2 regions of the Massilia sp. BHUDP2 genome follow, and region 2 is predicted to be linked to the other one. Evidence: riboswitches for the same ligand, from Rfam matches in the RefSeq annotation. Region 2 holds a riboswitch; the other holds the start of a gene.
The links. A riboswitch is a leader RNA that binds a small molecule or an ion and turns the genes downstream of it on or off. The one in region 2 is predicted to bind thiamine pyrophosphate.

Region 1: it holds a riboswitch for thiamine pyrophosphate, as region 2 does, so the genes downstream of both, ACK6C6_RS06555 (TonB-dependent siderophore receptor) here and thiC (phosphomethylpyrimidine synthase ThiC) in region 2, are expected to answer to the same signal.

Annotation. Positions count from the first base shown of each region.
Region 1 is NZ_JBJUVW010000001.1:1,461,102-1,469,926, reverse strand. It holds gene ACK6C6_RS06580 (MFS transporter) at 1-897, shown strand, start outside; gene dkgB (2,5-didehydrogluconate reductase DkgB) at 920-1,720, shown strand; gene ACK6C6_RS06570 (glutathione S-transferase) at 1,721-2,428, opposite strand; gene ACK6C6_RS06565 (DUF535 family protein) at 2,853-3,812, shown strand; gene ACK6C6_RS06560 (ATP-binding protein) at 3,925-5,559, shown strand; TPP riboswitch at 5,614-5,722, shown strand; gene ACK6C6_RS06555 (TonB-dependent siderophore receptor) at 5,814-7,943, shown strand; gene ACK6C6_RS06550 (HDOD domain-containing protein) at 8,074-8,825, opposite strand, start outside.
Region 2 is NZ_JBJUVW010000004.1:452,657-461,481, reverse strand. It holds gene ACK6C6_RS23660 (SMR family transporter) at 1-21, opposite strand, end outside; gene ACK6C6_RS23655 (DUF2147 domain-containing protein) at 80-526, opposite strand; gene ACK6C6_RS23650 (valine--tRNA ligase) at 675-3,473, opposite strand; TPP riboswitch at 3,564-3,669, shown strand; gene thiC (phosphomethylpyrimidine synthase ThiC) at 3,738-5,651, shown strand; gene thiS (sulfur carrier protein ThiS) at 5,651-5,854, shown strand; gene ACK6C6_RS23635 (thiazole synthase) at 5,871-6,665, shown strand; gene ACK6C6_RS23630 (hydroxymethylpyrimidine/phosphomethylpyrimidine kinase) at 6,665-7,408, shown strand; gene thiE (thiamine phosphate synthase) at 7,434-8,048, shown strand; gene ACK6C6_RS23620 (ion channel) at 8,088-8,801, shown strand.

The DNA.
Region 1 (8,825 bases), on a different contig from region 2:
GCGCACGGCGTGTTCTTCTCGATCGGCTCCACCATCGCGACCAGCCTGGTGCCGAAGGAAAAGGCCGCCAGCGCGATCGCGCTGATGTTCACCGGCCTGACCGTGGCCCTGGTCACCGGCGTGCCGCTCGGGACCTTCATCGGCCAGCACTTCGGCTGGCAGGCGACTTTTCTCGCCGTGTCGCTGCTGGGCCTGATCGCGATTGTCGGCAGCTGGATCCTGGTGCCGGCCGACATCGCCGGCAGCAAGCCATCGAGCCTCCTGACCCAGCTCGCGGTGCTGAAGAAGCCGCGCCTGCTGCTGGTGTATGCCATGACCACGCTCGGCTACGGCGGCTCCTTCATCGCCTTTACCTACCTGGCGCCGATCCTGCAGGAAGTCTCGGGCTTTGCCGCATCGAGCGTGAGCCTGGTGATGCTGGTCTACGGCGTCTCGGTCGCGGCCGGGAACATCTGGGGCGGCAAGCTGGCCGACCGCAAGGGCCCGCTGCCGGCGCTGCAGATCGTGTTCGCGCTGCTCGCGCTGGTGCTGCTGGTGCTCGGCTTCACCGCGCCCAACAAGTGGCTGGTCCTGGGAACCGTGCTGGCCTGGGGCGCGGTCGCCTTTGGCAACGTGCCCGGCCTGCAGGTCTACGTGGTGCAGCGCGCCGAACGCGATGCGCCGCACGCGGTGGACGTGGCCTCCGGCCTGAACATCGCCGCCTTCAACGTCGGCATCGCCTTCGGCGCCTGGGGCGGCGGCCTGATCGTCGCCAAATTCGGACTGATGGCCACGCCCCCGATCGGCGCCCTGATCGTCGTCGGCGCCTTCCTTCTTACCACGCTGGCGCGCTGGCTGGACCGCCGCGACGGCCTGCCAGCCAAGGTGGCTCGGCAGCACGCCGTCGCCACCCACTGATTTTTCAATGAAAGGATTCACCATGCACATGCCACAACTCGGCCTCGGCACCTTCCGCCTGCAGGGCCAGCAGGCCATCGATTCGGTCCGCAACGGACTCGAACTGGGCTACCGCCACATCGACACCGCCCAGATCTACGGCAACGAAGCCGAAGTCGGTAGCGCGCTGGCGGCGTCGAAGCTCGCGCGCGACGAGGTCTTCGTGACCACCAAGATCTGGACGGAGAACCTGGCTGGCGAGGTCCTGGTGCCCAGCCTGAAGGAAAGCCTGCGCAAGCTGCGCCTGGAGCAGGTCGACCTCACCCTGATCCACTGGCCTTCGCCGGGCGCCGCGGTGCCGGTGGCCGAATCGATGGGGGCCCTCCTCAGCGCACGCGAACAGGGTCTCACGGGAGCCATCGGCATCTCGAATTTCCCGATCGCCCTGATGCGGGAAGCAATCGATGCGGTCGGCGCCCACAACATCGCCACCAACCAGGTCGAGCTGCATCCCTACCTGCAGAACCGGACGGTCGCCGCCTTCGCACGCGAGATGGGCATCCACGTCACCGCCTACATGCCGCTCGCCTACGGCAAGGTGATGGATGATCCGGTCATCAAGGGAATCGCCGCGCGCCATGGCGCCACGGCCGCGCAGGTGACGCTGGCCTGGCTGATGGCCAGGGATTATGCCGTCATCCCCTCGTCGACCAAACGCGCCAACCTGGCCAGCAACCTGGCCGCCGGCAGTCTGGTGCTGACGCAGGACGAGCTGCTTGCGATCGATGCGCTGGACCGCGGCGAACGCCTGGTCAGCCCCGAGTTCGCACCTGGGTGGGACTGACTACTCGTCGAGTTCGGGATAGTGGCGGAAGATCCCATTCTGGTTGAACGGGATGCGGCGCGGCGAGGCCAGGTAGGCCGCGATATTGGGCCGCGCCGCCACGCGGTCGCGCAGCGCGCCGAGGGCCGGATACTCGCCCTCCAGCCGCTTCATGGCGTTCGGGAAGGCATAGCGCAGGCCTTCGATCACCTGGAACAGCGACAGGTCGGCATAGCTCGGCTTGTCGCCCACCAGCCAGTCGCGCTGCTCGGGATTGGTGAGCAGGCGCGAGAAATAGCCGAAGAACTTGGGCAGGCGCGTCTCGATGAAGTCGGCGGCGCGCCGCTGCGCTTCCGGCTTCTGGTCTTCATAGTAGAGCGAGGTGGCGATCGGATGATGGGTATCGTGGATCTCGGTGACCAGGTCGGCGATGGTCAGCTGCAGCTGGTGGGTCCACAGCCGGCCCGGATCGGAGCGGGGCGCCAGCGCATGCTGCTCGCCCAGGTACAGGAGGATGTTCGCCACCTGGCCGATGGTCAGCTCGCCGGCACGCAGGAAAGGCGGCGCGAACGAGGGACGTGTTTCGGTCTCGAGCGCCGACAGCAGCAGGTCCATGCCGCCCTCGCGGCGCGCCACGTCCACGTACTCGGCCCCCGCCTCTTCCAGGGCAAGCCGGACGAACTCGCCACGCCCCTGTATACCTGGCCAGTAAAAAAGTTCATACGCCATCTCGCACCTCCGGTCTGGTTCGGTCTGGCGCAATTATCGATGATGAATCGGAAGCGTGTCGCCGCACAAACATGGTAATCTTGTATGCTTGTCAGGCGAAAACAAAAAGTCGCAAAACAGGCGAAAAACAAGCAAGAACAAGCAAGACGAACCACGAGAGAGAGACACGACATGAACGCAACCCGTCCCAGCGGTTTCATTTCCATCCCCCAGCGTTCTCCGTATTACCACAGCACGAGTTAGCATCCTGGCAAATTGCGTGGCAGAATGTGATTTCTGCGATGCAAGCCCATCTACAGTTGCGGCCTCCTGAAACCCACTGCAGCGCGCAGCAGGTTTTCCGAGTACTCATGTAGCGGGCATCGAAGATAAAGCAGTGGCGCCGCCGTGGCGCCCGCAACTTTACGCCGACTGGAGCGCTCACATGATTTTCGCTCACCTGACCAAGCACTGGATTGCACGCCGCAGCCAGTACACGCCTGCCTCCTGGATGCTGAGCATCGTGCGCAGCCTGCGCGTGCTGCGCTACTGGCGCGAGCACCAGGCCCTGTGCCGCCTCGACCTGGTACGCCGCTTCGTCGCGGCCGCCCCCAACGACGACCTGTTCCACCACCTGAGCCACCGCAGCTACCTGGCGCGCGACCTGAGCGCGCGCGAGCGCGTGCAGTGCGTGCTGTCGCACTACCGCTTCGAGGACGCCGCCTTCAGCAATGCCTACCACCAGGCCGTCTACGGCGGCGGCGGGCTCACGCTGTGGCAGCACGACACCGGCGAGCACAGCTTCCTGCTGCGCCTCGAGATGGCGCCGCGCCACGATGCCGAGGGCGACCTTACCATCTCGCTGGTCGCCGACGGCAAGTACCTGCACCGCCTGTCCTATACCTGGATCGACGGCCAGCTGGCCGGCAGCGAGCTGCCCACCGTGCCCTTCGTGACCCGCAACCAGGGCCGCTGGCTCGACTCCGGCGCCGCCTTCGACGCTTTCGAAGAAGCCTTCCCCAACAACTCGCCGAGCTTCTTCTGCTTCGCCGCGATGCAGGGCGTGGCGCAGGCCCTGGGCATCGACCAGGTGGTGGCGATCAAGTGCACCTCGCACATCGCCTACGATCCGGCCGACCTGAAGCACTTCGAGAATGCCTACGACGGTTTCTGGAAGATTCTCGGCGGGGTCGAGATGCCGGGCCGCAGCTACCTGATCCGCCTGCCCTTCTACCTCAAGCCGCTGGCCGACATGCCGTCCAAGCACCGCAAGCGCGCCGCCCAGCGCCGCGAATACTGGCGCGCCATCGGCGACTCCACCCGCACCACCATGCTGCGCCACATGGTGCCGGCCGCCAGCGCCCAGGCGCGCGCGGTCGCGGCGCCGGCCACGGCCGAGGCCTGAGGCCGGGCGGCTCGTCGCGGCCGCCCGCCATCCCGTCTGTCCCATCCGGGGCGTGCCGGCAAGGCCGGAATCCGGCGCGCCGGCCCGGGCATTCCGACTATGATGATGGGACATGCCTTCTCGAGCCCATTCGACATCCGACAGCCGCGCGTCGCCCGCCGTCCCCATGCCCGCCTTGCCGCGCCTCGTCGCCTGCGCCTGCGCACTCATCGCCGCCATTTGCCTGCTGGGGTGGGCGGCCGGCATCGATTCGCTCGTTTCCGTCTTCGCCGGTTTGCCGGCCATGGTCCCGCTGACCGCCACCCTGACCCTGCTCGCCAGCGGCACACTCACTTTGCACGGGCGCGGCGCCGATACCCGCTTCGGCCCGGCACCGGCGCTGCTCGTGACCGTCATGGCGGCTGCGATCCTGCTGGCACATGGCAGCGCGCGGCTGGACTGGCCATTCGCAGCGTCCTTCATTGCCGACCATGCCGGCTGGTGGCGTTTGTCGTCGCCGCTGACCGCGGCGATGTTCTTCGGCATGGGCATCAGCCTCCTGGCCCTGCCCCGTGCGCGCCATGTCCAGCTCGCGCAATGGCTGGCGCTCGGGGTGCTGTCCCTGGCCGCGCTCACGCTGGCAAGCTACATGTTCCGCGACACCTTCCTGTACCAGTCGCTGCCCGGCAGCGGCACCTCGATCCTGACGGCCCTGGTGCTGATCCTGCTGCCGCTGGGCGCCCTGGCCGCACGGCCTTCCGAAGGAATGATGGCGGCGGTCGCCGGCCACACCCCAGAGGCGCAGATGGCGCGCCGGCTGCTGCTGTCGGCCATCGCCATGCCGGTCCTGCTCGGCGCGCTGGTCTGGCTCGCCCTGCACTTCGATACCATCGACACCGAAACCGGCATCGCGCTGCTGGTCTGGGGGATCGTGGCCCTGATCGTGGCGAGCACCTGGCACGCGGCGCTGCGCCTGAACCGCGCCGATGCCGCCCGCCGGCGCGCCGAGCAGGCGCTGGAACGGGCCCTGGCCTCGTTGCGCGAAGCGGACGCGCACAAGGACCGCTTCATGGCGGTGCTGGCGCACGAGCTGCGTAATCCGCTGGCCCCGATCCGGGCGGCGGCCGACTTGCTGCGCCTGCCAGGCGGCGCCGACGCCGCGCAGCAGCATCGCACCGCCGAGATCATCGGGCGCCAGGTGGAAACGATGACCCACCTGGTCGAGGACCTGCTCGACGTGTCGCGCGTGCGGCAAGGCCTGATCGCGGCGGAACGCGCGCCCGTGGACCTGTGCCTGGTCCTGAACGACGCCCTCGACCAGACCCGCCCGCTGTTCAGGCAGCGCCGCCACCGGCTGCATGCGGACCTCCCGCCGCAGGGGCCGGTCGTGCTGGGCGACCACAAGCGCCTGGTACAGATCGTCGCCAACCTGCTGGTCAACGCCGCCAAGTACACGCCCGAAGGCGGCGAGATCCGGCTGGCCCTGCACGTCGGACGCGAGCGCGCCGAGATCAGCGTGCACGACAACGGCGTCGGCATCGAGGCCGGAATGCTCGGCCGGGTGTTCGACTCCTTCAGCCAGGTCACGCGCACGCCGGGCCGCAACGAAGGTGGCCTGGGCATCGGCCTGGCGCTCGTCAAGAGCCTGGTCGAACTGCATGGCGGCACCGTCAGCGCGCACAGTCCGGGACTGGGCCTGGGCAGCACCTTCGTGGTGACCCTTCCCTGCGCACCCGCGGCCGCCCCCACAGACGCCATGGCGTCCTGAGTTCCGGCCCGTCTTGCCACATTCACCACGGCCTCCCGTGTCCGTGCTACACTGCCGCCTCGCTAGGGGTCCTGGCATGCGCGAGAAGCGCGTTGCCGGGTGAGAGATACCCTTCGTACCTGATCTGGATAATGCCAGCGAAGGAAAGCGCAACGCAGTTCCCATCCTTGTTTGCCCTTCCCCCACGTTGGCTCCGGCTTTTTTAATGAAAGCAGCGCGCCATGCTTGATGTGGCGCGCGAAGACGAGCAAACCATGACATCCAAGCTGAAGTACTCCCTGATTGCCTGCGCCATCCTGCAGGCCTTCTCCACCAACGCATCCGCACAAGCGCTTGACGGCGTGGCCTCGGTGGTCGTCACCGGCAGCCGCTGGGTCGCCAGCGACCGCGCCAGCATCGGCGGTTTTTCCGACGCGCCGCTGCTCGATACCCCGGCATCGATCACCGCCATCAACCGCACCCAGATGCTGGACCTGTCGATCCGCAACGTGACCGACGCCGCCCGCTACGATGCTTCGATCGGCGACGCCTACAACGCGGTCGGCTATGCCGAGCAGTTCTCGATCCGCGGCTTCGCCCTCGACAACGCCACCAGCTACCGCAAGGACGGCATCGCGATTTCCGCCGACACCCAGATCCCGCTGGAGAACAAGGAACGCATCGAAGTGCTGCGCGGCCTGGCCGGCCTGCAGGCCGGCGTCGCGGCGCCGGGCGGCATGCTCAACTTCGTCACCAAGCGCCCGACCAATGCGCCGCTGCGATCCATCCTGGTGGAAGCGAGCGAGCGCGGCACCCTGCACGGCTCGATCGACCTGGGCGGCCGCTTCGAGGACCGCCGCTTCGGCTATCGCATCAATGCCGCAGCCGAGGACCTGAAGTCCTACGTGCGCGGCGCCGATGGCGAGCGCCAGTTCGTCTCCGCCGCCTTCGACTGGCAGATCAGCCCGGACGCCCTACTCCAGCTCGACGTCGACCACCAGCACAAGGCGCAGATCACGGCGCCTGGCTACCAGCTGCTGCGCAACGAAGTCCTGCCGACCGGCGTATCGGCCAAGACCCTGCTGAACGACCAGCCCTGGACCAGGCCGGTCGAGACCGACAGCAGCAACCTGGGCCTGCGCTTCGAATACCGCCTGAACCCGGACTGGACCGCCACGGTCAAGGCCAACAAGCACTGGTTCAAGCGCGACGACTACACCGCATTCCCCTACGGCTGCAGCAACGAGGGCGAGGGCTTCTATCCGGGCTACTGCTCGAACGGCGACTACGACGTGTATGACTACCAGAGCGTGGGCGAGCGCCGGACACCGTGGGGCCTGCAGGCCATGCTGCAGGGCCGCTTCGCCACGGGCGCGGTGCGCCACCAGCTGACCGTGGGCGCCGCCCTGTCCGAGCGCCACGACAGCTTCGGCGAATACGTCTACGACTACGCCGGCTACAGCAACATCTGGAACAACCAGGCCGTCGATCCGGCCCCGGGCAATCCGCGTACCGGCCCGGTGATGGAGCGCCGCAGCGACCGCGAAAGCGCGCTGTTCGTGCAGGACGTGGCGGCGCTGTCCGACAAGATCACGCTGCACACCGGCCTGCGCTGGGTAAAGCTCAAGCGTGACGAGCTGGCCGAGATCGAACAGGGCTGGGTGCATGCCGACGATTCCTTCGTGCTGCCGAGCGTCGCCCTGGTCTACAAGCCGGCGCGCGACTGGAGCGTCTACGGCTCGCTGAGCCACGGCCTGCAGCACGGCGGCATCGCCGAAATGGGCACCGCCAACGAAAACAGCGTGCTGCCGCCGAGCCGCTCGAAGCAGGTGGAAGTGGGCGTCAAGGGCGTGGTGGGCAATGCGGTGATGCTGTCGGCCGCCGCCTTCGACATTCGCCAGGGCCTGGAGTACGTCAACGCCGCCAACCTCTTCGTGCGCGCCGGCCAGCAGCGCCACCGCGGCGTCGAACTGGCGGCCCAGGGCAAACTGAATTCCGACCTGAACTACAGCCTGTCCCTGATGGCGCTCGACGCCGAACAGACCGGCACCGGCGACCTCGATGTCGAAGGCAAGCGCGTGACCAACGTGCCGGAGTTCCGCTCGACCGCCTGGGTGGAATACGCGGTGCCGGCGCTGCGCGGCCTGAAAGTGGACGCCACCTGGCAGTACTCGGGAAGCAAGGCCTTCGACCCGGCCAACCGCGCCGTCGTGCCGGGCTACCACGTGGCCGCGCTGGGGGCCTCGTATGCGCTGCGCGTGGGTGGGATGAACACCATCCTGCGCGCCCGCGTGGACAACGTGTTCGACAAGTTCTACTGGCGCGACGTGACGCAGTCGCTGGGCGGTTACCTGCTGCCGGGCGCGCCGCGCACCTTCAGGGTGTCGGCGCAGTTCGACTTCTAAGGAGTTGTAGGGTGGGCGGCTTCGCCGCCCACGCGGTGATCGATGTCGGCTCCGCTTTCGCGCAGAATGATCTTGCTGCCAACTATCACCGCGTGGGCGGGAGACCCGCCCCCCTACGGTCAACGCATACTCAGTCGGCCAGCTCAGCCAGCTTGCCCAGGCAGCGCCGCTGGAAGCCATCCAGGCCGGCGGTCACGAAACTGTCGTCCGGCTCGATCACCTCTGCATCGAGCAGCAGGCGCAGCTTGGCGATGCGGTCGCCCTGGGTCAGCGCCTGGGCCAGGTGCGGCCCGTCCGGGTCGCTTGCCCAGGCGATCGCCTCGACCACCTCGGCCGGGAAGTCCCAGTGGCGGGCGATCACCGCCGACAGCTGGCGGCTGGCCTCGAACAGTTCGATCCCGAAGGTCCCCGAACCGGGCACCTTGCCCTGGCAGACCCGGTCCGCGATCTGGAACGCGACCTGCAGGCCCACGTTCTGCATCAGGCCGGCCAGGTAGGATTCGAACACGCCGGCCGACAGGCCCGGCGCCATCACGCTGGCGGCAAAGGCGCAGCGCTCGGAATGGCGCCACACGTTCGGCGCCACCTGGCGCGCGACGCCCTGCACCTTCACGCGGATCAGCGGGCGCATCGCAATGCGCGCCAGCAGCATGCGCAGGCCGTTCAGGCCGAGCATGGTCACCGCGCCGTCGAGGGTCTCGATCGGTTTGGCCGGCCGGTAGTAGGCGCTGTTCGCCTCGCGGATCACTTCGGCGACCAGCACCAGGTCGCGTCCCACCTCGGCCGACAGCGCGGCAGTGGAGATGTTCTCGTCCGACAGGGCGCCCAGCAGCTGCGTCACGAGTTCCGGCACGCGCGGCACCAGGCCGGAGGCGCTTTCGG
Region 2 (8,825 bases):
ATAGGCTTGGGACTGGGTCATGCGCCCATCATACAGGGCGAGCGGCCGGCGCCTGTGGGCACGGGCCGCTACATGGGGATTACTGCTCGCGGACCCAGGTCTGCGAACGGCCGAACATCGGCGCGCCGATGTAGCCGCGCACTTCCAGCTTGCTGCCGTTGTCCTTCAGGGCCGCCTTGCTCTTGTAGGTCTTGCCCTTGGACGGATCGAGGATCTCGCCGCCGGTGTACTCGTTGCCGTCCTTTTTCAGGCCGGACAGGATGGTCATGCCGATGATCGGCTGGTCCTTGCGCGCGCCTTCGCAGGCGGTGCATTTCGGGTTCTGGTCCTGGTCGGCCGGGCGGAACAGTTTTTCGATCTTGCCGGTCAGGACGCCGTTCTCTTCGGTGATGCGTACGAGGGACTTCGGCTTGCCGGTTTCGTCGTCGATCGTTTTCCAGGTGCCTGCGGCCGAGGTGTTCTGGGCCATGGCAGCCGGTGCGGCGAGGATCAGGGCAATCAGGCTTGCCTGCATCAGTTTACGCATTGTGGGTCTCCATTGTTGTTGTCTGACGGGACCAGTGTAGCAAACTGTATTCACGGCCGGGTCATCGAAATCCGAGGAAGTATTCGAATTGGATGGGTTCCAACAAAAAACGCGGCCGAAGCCGCGTTTTTCGTTTGGCGATGCCGAATCAGGCTGCCGGCAGCTTCGCCAGCTGCTCCTGCATCTTGGCCAGCGTGGCCGAGAAGTTCGCCACGCGTTCCTTCTCCTGCTCCACCACCGCGGCCGGGGCGCGGGCAACGAAGCTTTCGTTCGACAGCTTGCCGCTGGCCTTGGCGATCTCGCCCTGCAGGCGCGCGATCTCTTTCGACAGGCGCTCGCGCTCGGCGGCGACGTCGATCTCGACCTTCAGCATCAGCTTGGTGGTGCCGACGATCGACACGGCGGCCGGCGATTCCGGCAGCGCGTCGACCACCTGCACCTCCTGCAGCTTGCCCAGTGCCTGGATGTAGGGGGCGAACACCGCCATGCGGGCGCGGTCTTCCGCGTTGCCCGGCTCGACGATCAGCGGCACGCGCACCGACGGCGACAGCGACATCTCACCGCGCAGGTTGCGGGTGGCGTCGATCAGGGCCTTGAGCTGTTCCATCCAGGCTTCCGCCTCTTCGCTCACGAACGAGGTATCGGCCAGCGGGTAGGGCTGCAGCATGATCGAATCGCCGGTCTTGCCGGCCAGCGGCGCGATCGCCTGCCACAGGGCTTCGGTCACGAACGGGATGATCGGGTGCGCCAGGCGCAGCACCACTTCCAGCACGCGCAGCAGGGTGTGGCGGGTGGCGCGCTGTTGCGCTTCCGTGCCCTGCTGGACCGAGACCTTGGCCAGTTCCAGGTACCAGTCGCAGTATTCGTACCAGACGAAGTTGTAGATGCTGCTGGCGATGTTGTCGAAGCGGTAGTCGGCAAAGCCCTTGGCGATATCGAGTTCGACGCGGTTCAGCAGGGAGATGATCCAGCGGTCGGCCTGCGACAGGTCTTCCGGATTCGGCTGGCCGCAGTCCTTGCCTTCCGTGTTCATCATCACGAAGCGGGTGGCGTTCCACAGCTTGTTGCAGAAGTTGCGGTAGCCCTCGCAGCGGCCGAGGTCGAAGTTGATGTTGCGGCCCAGCGAAGCGTAGCTCGCCATGGTGAAGCGCACGGCGTCGGTGCCGAAGGCCGGGATCCCCTCCGGGAATTCCTTGCGGGTGGCCTTGGCGATCTTCTCGGCGGCGCGCGGGTCCATCAGGCCGGTGGTGCGCTTGGCCACCAGCGACTCGACGTCGATGCCGTCGATCAGGTCGATCGGGTCGAGCGTGTTGCCCTTCGACTTGGACATCTTCTGGCCCTGGCTGTCGCGCACCAGGCCGTGCACATACACGGTCTCGAACGGCACCTTGCCGGTGAAGTGGGTCGTCATCATCACCATGCGGGCGACCCAGAAGAAGATGATGTCGAAACCGGTCACCAGCACCGACGAGGGCAGGAAGTGCTTCATGTCCGGGGTTTCTTCCGGCCAGCCCATGGTCGAGAAGGGCACCAGGGCCGAGGAGAACCAGGTATCCAGCACGTCGTCGTCGCGGCGCAGTGCGCCGGTGACGCCCTGGGCCGCGGCCTTGGCTTGCGCTTCTTCCTCGGTGCGGGCGACCACGATCTCGCCGTTCTCGCCGTACCAGGCCGGGATGCGGTGGCCCCACCACAGCTGGCGCGAGATGCACCAGTCCTGGATGTTGCCCAGCCACTGGTTGTAGGTGGTGGTCCAGTTCTCGGGCACGAACTTGATCTCGCCGTTGGCCACCTTTTCCAGCGCCACGTCGGTGATCGACTTGCCCGGGTTGAAGGTGCCTTCCGGCGCCGGTTTGCTCATGGCGACGAACCACTGGTCGGTCAGCATCGGCTCGATGACCACGCCGGTGCGGTCGCCGCGCGGCACCATCAGCTTGTGCGGCTTGACTTCGGCCAGCAGGCCTTGCGCCTCCAGGTCGGCGACGATCTGCTTGCGCGCGGCGAAGCGGTCCAGGCCCTGGTACTGGCTCGGGCCGTTCTCGTTGATCTTGGCGTCCAGGGTGAAGATGTTGATCGGCGCGAGGTTGGCGCGCTGGCCGACCGCGTAGTCGTTGAAGTCGTGGGCCGGGGTGATCTTGACGCAGCCGGTGCCGAATTCCTTGTCGACGTAGCTGTCCGCGATCACCGGGATCTGGCGGCCGGTCAGGGGCAGGTTCAGCAGCTTGCCGTGCAGGTGGGTATAGCGTTCGTCGGTCGGGTCCACCGCCACGGCGACGTCGCCCAGCAGGGTTTCCGGACGGGTGGTGGCGACCGTGAGGTGGCCCGAGCCGTCGGCCAGCGGGTACTTGATGTACCACATCGAGCCGTCTTCTTCCTGCGAATCGACTTCCAGGTCCGACACGGCGGTGCCCAGCACCGGATCCCAGTTGACCAGGCGCTTGCCGCGGTAGATCAGGCCCTGTTCGTACAGGCGCACGAAGACTTCCGCCACGGTTTTGCTGCGGCTTTCGTCCATCGTGAAGTATTCGCGCTTCCAGTCCGGCGAGGTGCCCATGCGGCGCATCTGGCCGGTGATGGTGTTGCCCGACTTTTCCTTCCACTCCCAGACCTTCTCGACGAAGGCTTCGCGGCCGAGGTCGTGGCGCGAGATCTTCTGCGCGTCGAGCTGGCGCTCCACCACGATCTGGGTGGCGATGCCGGCGTGGTCGGTGCCCGGGATCCAGGCGGTGTTATAGCCGCGCATGCGGTAGTAGCGGGTCAGGCCGTCCATCACGGTCTGGTTGAAGGCATGGCCCATGTGCAGGGTGCCCGTGACGTTCGGCGGCGGCAGCTGGATGCTGAACGACGGCTTGCCGTCTTCCATGGTGGCGGTGAAGTAACCGCGCTGTTCCCACTCGGTGCGCCAGTATTGTTCAATGTCTGCGGGCTCGAAAGACTTGGCAAGTTCCATGATGTGGTGAGATAAAAATTGTGCGAAAAGAACCATTATAGAGTAGATGCGGCTATAATCCGCCCCGCTGCGTTCCGGAAAGCCGGGCGCGGCACACGCTAGGGGTCCTGCTGTCGCAAACGCGACACGCGGGTGAGAAATACCCTCCGAACCTGATCTGGATAATGCCAGCGAAGGGAAGCAGTCAGAACACGGCCCGGGGCGCGCACGCGCCTGCCTGGCCGATCCTGGCACACTCCTTTGCTGGCTCCGCAAAGGAGCCACATGAACGCACCTCTGAAGTTCGACGCCGCGACCGCCACGGTCGACCAGGCGGCCATCGAACCCTTCCCCAACTCGCGCAAGGTCTACATCGAAGGCAGCCGGCCCGACATCCGCGTGCCGATGCGCGAGATTTCGCAATCCCCGACACCCGACAGCTTCGGCGGCGAGGCGAATCCGCCGCTGTTCGTCTACGACACTTCCGGACCCTACACCGACCCGGCTGCCGGCATTGACATCCGCCGCGGCCTGGGTACACCGCGTACGCCGTGGATCCTCGAACGGGGAGATACCGAGGAGTTGGCGGGCCCGACTTCCGACTACGGCAAGGCGCGCCTGCTTGACCCGGCGCTCACCGCCCTGCGCTTCGAGCTGCAGCGCACCCCGCGCCGCGCCCGCAGCGGGCGCAACGTCACCCAGATGCACTATGCGCGCCAGGGCATCGTGACGCCCGAGATGGAGTTCGTCGCCCTGCGCGAAAACCTGCGCCGCAAGGAATACCTGGCTTCGCTGGTCGATTCCGGTCCCATGGGCGCGCGCGTGGCCAGCCTGCTGTCGCGCCAGCATCCGGGCCAGTCCTTCGGCGCCAGCATCCCCGCCGAGATCACGCCCGAGTTCGTGCGCGACGAGGTGGCCCGTGGCCGCGCCATCATCCCGGCCAACATCAACCACCCGGAAATCGAGCCGATGATCATCGGCCGTAACTTCCTGGTGAAGATCAACGCCAACATCGGCAACTCGGCGGTGACGTCCTCGATCGGCGAGGAAGTGGAAAAGATGACCTGGGCGATCCGCTGGGGCGCCGACAACGTGATGGACCTCTCGACCGGCAAGCACATCCACGAGACGCGCGAGTGGATCATCCGGAATTCGCCGGTGCCGATCGGAACCGTGCCGATCTACCAGGCCCTGGAAAAGGTCGGCGGCAAGGCCGAGGAACTGACTTGGGAGATCTACCGCGACACCCTGATCGAGCAGGCGGAGCAGGGCGTCGACTACTTCACCATCCACGCCGGCGTGCGCCTGGCCTACGTGCCGATGACGGCCAAGCGCCTGACCGGCATCGTCTCGCGCGGCGGTTCCATCATGGCCAAGTGGTGCCTGGCGCACCACAAGGAATCCTTCCTGTACACGCATTTCGAGGAGATCTGCGAGATCATGAAGGCCTATGACGTGTCCTTCAGCCTGGGCGACGGCCTGCGTCCCGGCTCGATCTACGACGCCAACGACGAAGCCCAGCTGGCCGAGCTGAAGACCCTGGGCGAACTGACGCAGATCGCCTGGAAGCACGACGTGCAGACCATGATCGAGGGCCCCGGCCACGTGCCCCTGCACCTGATCAAGGAGAACATGGACCTGCAGCTGGAACAGTGCAGCGAAGCGCCGTTCTACACCCTGGGGCCGCTCACCACCGACATCGCGCCCGGCTACGACCACATCACCTCGGGCATCGGCGCCGCCACCATCGGCTGGTACGGCACCGCCATGCTGTGCTACGTCACGCCCAAGGAGCACCTGGGCCTGCCCGACAAGAACGATGTCAAGGACGGCATCATCACCTACAAGATCGCGGCCCACGCGGCCGACCTGGCCAAGGGCCACCCTGGCGCCCAGCTGCGGGACAACGCCCTGTCGAAGGCGCGCTTCGAATTCCGCTGGGCAGACCAGTTCAACCTCGGCCTCGACCCGGACAAGGCGCGCGCCTTCCACGACGAGACCCTGCCCAAGGAGTCAAGCAAGGTGGCGCACTTCTGCTCGATGTGCGGCCCGCATTTCTGTTCGATGAAAATCACGCAGGAGGTGCGCGAGTATGCCGCCGCCAGCGGCGTGGCCGAAGGGGCCGCGCTGGCGAAGGGCATGGAAGAAAAGGCGATCGAGTTCGTGCGCGGCGGCGCCAGGCTGTACCGGGAGGTCTGATGACGGAGATCGAATTGAACGGCGCCCTGTACCAGGTGCCGGCGGGCGTCTCGCTGCTGGACCTGGCGGGCCAGCTGGGCCTGGCCGAGCAAGCGGTGGCGGTGGCGGTCAACCGCGAAGTGGTGCCGCGCCAGCAGTGGCCGCAGCGCCGGCTGCAGGCCCGCGACAAAGTGGACATCGTGCGCGCCATCGGCGGCGGTTGAAAACAAGGAGATGACAATGAATGCAATCGTAGAGAACGACTTCCTGACCATCGCCGGGCGCCAGTACGCTTCGCGCCTGCTGGTCGGCAGCGGCAAGTACCGCGACCTGGCGCAGACGCGCGAAGCCACCCTGGCAGCCGGCGCCGAGATCGTCACCGTGGCGATCCGCCGCGTGAACATCGGCCAGGACCCGAACGCTCCCAGCCTGCTCGACGTGCTGCCCCTGGAGGAATTCACCATCCTGCCCAACACGGCCGGCTGCTACACGGCGAAAGACGCCGTGTACACGCTGCAGATGGCGCGCGAGCTGCTGGGCGGGCGCAAGCTGGTCAAGCTGGAGGTGCTGGGCGACGAGAAGACCCTGTTCCCCCAGATGCCCGAAACGCTCAAGGCGGCGGAGGTCCTGGTGCGCGACGGTTTCGACGTGATGGTCTATTGCAGCGACGACCCGGTGCAGGCGCGCATCCTGCAGGAGATCGGTTGCGTCGCCGTAATGCCGCTGGCCTCGCTCATCGGTTCCGGCATGGGCATCCTGAATCCCTGGAACCTCTCGCTCATCATCGAGCAGGCATCGGTGCCGGTGCTGGTCGATGCCGGTGTCGGCACGGCCTCGGATGCGGCGATCGCGATGGAGCTCGGCTGCGACGGCGTGCTCATGAACACCGCGATCGCGGCCGCCCACGATCCGGTGCGCATGGCGCGCGCGATGCGCCACGCCGTCATCGCCGGGCGCGAGGCGCGCCTGGCGGGGCGCATGCCGAAGCGCTTCGCGGCCTCGCCCTCGTCGCCGCTGCAGGGCATGGCCACCTGATGGTGCCGACCGTGCTCGTGTTCGCCGGGCTCGACCCCGGCGGCGGGGCAGGGCTGGCGGCGGACATCGCCGCCATCGGCGCCCTCGGCGGCCACGCGCTGCCGGTGGCGACGGCCCTGACCGTCCAGGACAACAACCGGGTGCACGAGGTGCACCCGGTCGACGCCGGCCTGGTCCTGCGCCAGGCCGATGCCCTGGTCGATGCCTTCGGCATCGACGCGGTCAAGATAGGCATTCCCGGCAGCCGCGAGAACGCGGCCGTCATCGCCCGGCTGCTGCGCCGGCTGCGCGCGTCCGCCCCGGCGCTGCCGGTCGTGCTCGACCCGGTGCTGGCCAGCGGCCACGGCGACGCGCTCGGCAAGGGCAACGCCATCGCCGCGCTGGCCGAGCTGCTGCCGCTGGCCACCGTGCTGGTGCCGAACCTGCCGGAGGCGGCGGCGTTGGGGGAGGTCCCCTGCGAGCACGTGCTGGTCACCGGCGGTCATGGCGAGGGAGACATCGTCGTCAACCGCTGGCTGCAGGGCGGGGTGGAGCAGCGCAGCTGGCGCCTGCCGCGCCTGCCGCACAGCTACCACGGCAGCGGCTGCACGCTGGCCGCCGCCATCGCGGCGCGCCTCGCGCTGGGCGACCCGATGGCGCAAGCGCTCGAGCATGCCCAGGACTACTGCCACCAGACACTGGCGCACGCCTTCCGGATTGCGCCCGGACAGCGCATCCCGCGCCGCATCCTGCATACACACTGAAAGGAACATCGTGAAACAACACTTCATGCGCGGGCTCTACCTCGTCACCCCGGACTGGGACGACACCGAACGCCTGCTCGCGGTCACCGACCTCGCCTTGACTGCTGGCGCATCCCTGGTGCAGTACCGCCATAAAAGCGCCAGCCCGGCCTTGCGCGCCGAGCAAGCCGCGGCCCTGCTGGCGCTGTGCCGCAGCCACAACCGGCCGCTCGTGATCAACGACCACATCGACCTGTGCCGCGACCTCGACGCCGACGGCGTGCACGTCGGCGGCACGGACATGTCGGTGGCGCAGGCGCGGGCCCTGCTGGGACCGGGCAAGATCGTCGGCGCCTCCTGCTACGGCGAGCTGAAACTGGCCGAGAACGCCCAGCAGGCGGGCGCCAGCTACGTCGCCTTCGGCGGCTTCTATCCCTCCCCGGTCAAGAAATACAGCTTCGTCACGCCGCCCGAACTGGTCGAGGTCTGGCGCGACCGCGTGGCCCTGCCGATGGTGGTGATCGGCGGCATGACCCCGCTGAATGCGGCACCGCTGGTGCGGCGCGGCGCCTCGATGGTGGCGGCGATCACGAGCGTGTACGCGGCGGCCGACCCGGCGGCGGCCGTGCGCGACTTCTGCGCGCTGTTCCGGCACGCCTGAACTTACAATGGCAGCGTTGCCACTCTTGCCATACCGACCATGCGACCGCTGCGCCTGCTCATCCATACCAGCCGCCACCCCTCGGCCATCCTGCTGCTGGTACAGCTGCTCGGCATGCTGTTGTACCCCTTTATCGAGCACGAACCCGCCGGGCACACGGCCTTCAACGTGTTCGGCATTCTGGTGCTGTCGCTGACCATCCGCATGGTGCGGCGCACGCCGGGCGAGACCCGGATCAGCGTGGCGCTGGCGGTGCCGATCGTGATCCTGCTGGCGCTGCAGACCTTCTACGACCTGCGCGGCACGCTGCTGCCCTGGTCCTCGGCGCTGGAAGCGCTGTTCTACTTCTACGCCGCCGGCAGCCTGATCGCCTACATGATGGAAGACCGCCGGGCCACCACCGACGAGCTGTTCGCCGCCGGCGCCACCTTCACCCTGCTGGCCTGGGGCTTCACCCACCTGTACCTGATGGTGCAGGAACTGCATCCCGGCACCTTCGCGGCCGCCGTCAACGCCTCCGCTCCGCGTACCTGGAGCGAGCTGAATTACCTGAGCTTCGCACTGCTGTCGAGCACCGGCATCGGCGACGTGATTCCGCTCACCGTGCATGCGCGCGCCCTGTGCAGCATCGAGATGCTGGTGGGCGTGATGTACCTCGCGGCCGTGGTGGCGCGCCTGATCGGCTTCACCACCCAGGGCAAGATCTACCGGCGCCGCCCGGATGCCCCGCGTGAATCCTGGGAAGAGGACTAGCGCATCCGTGGTGAATAAAATGCG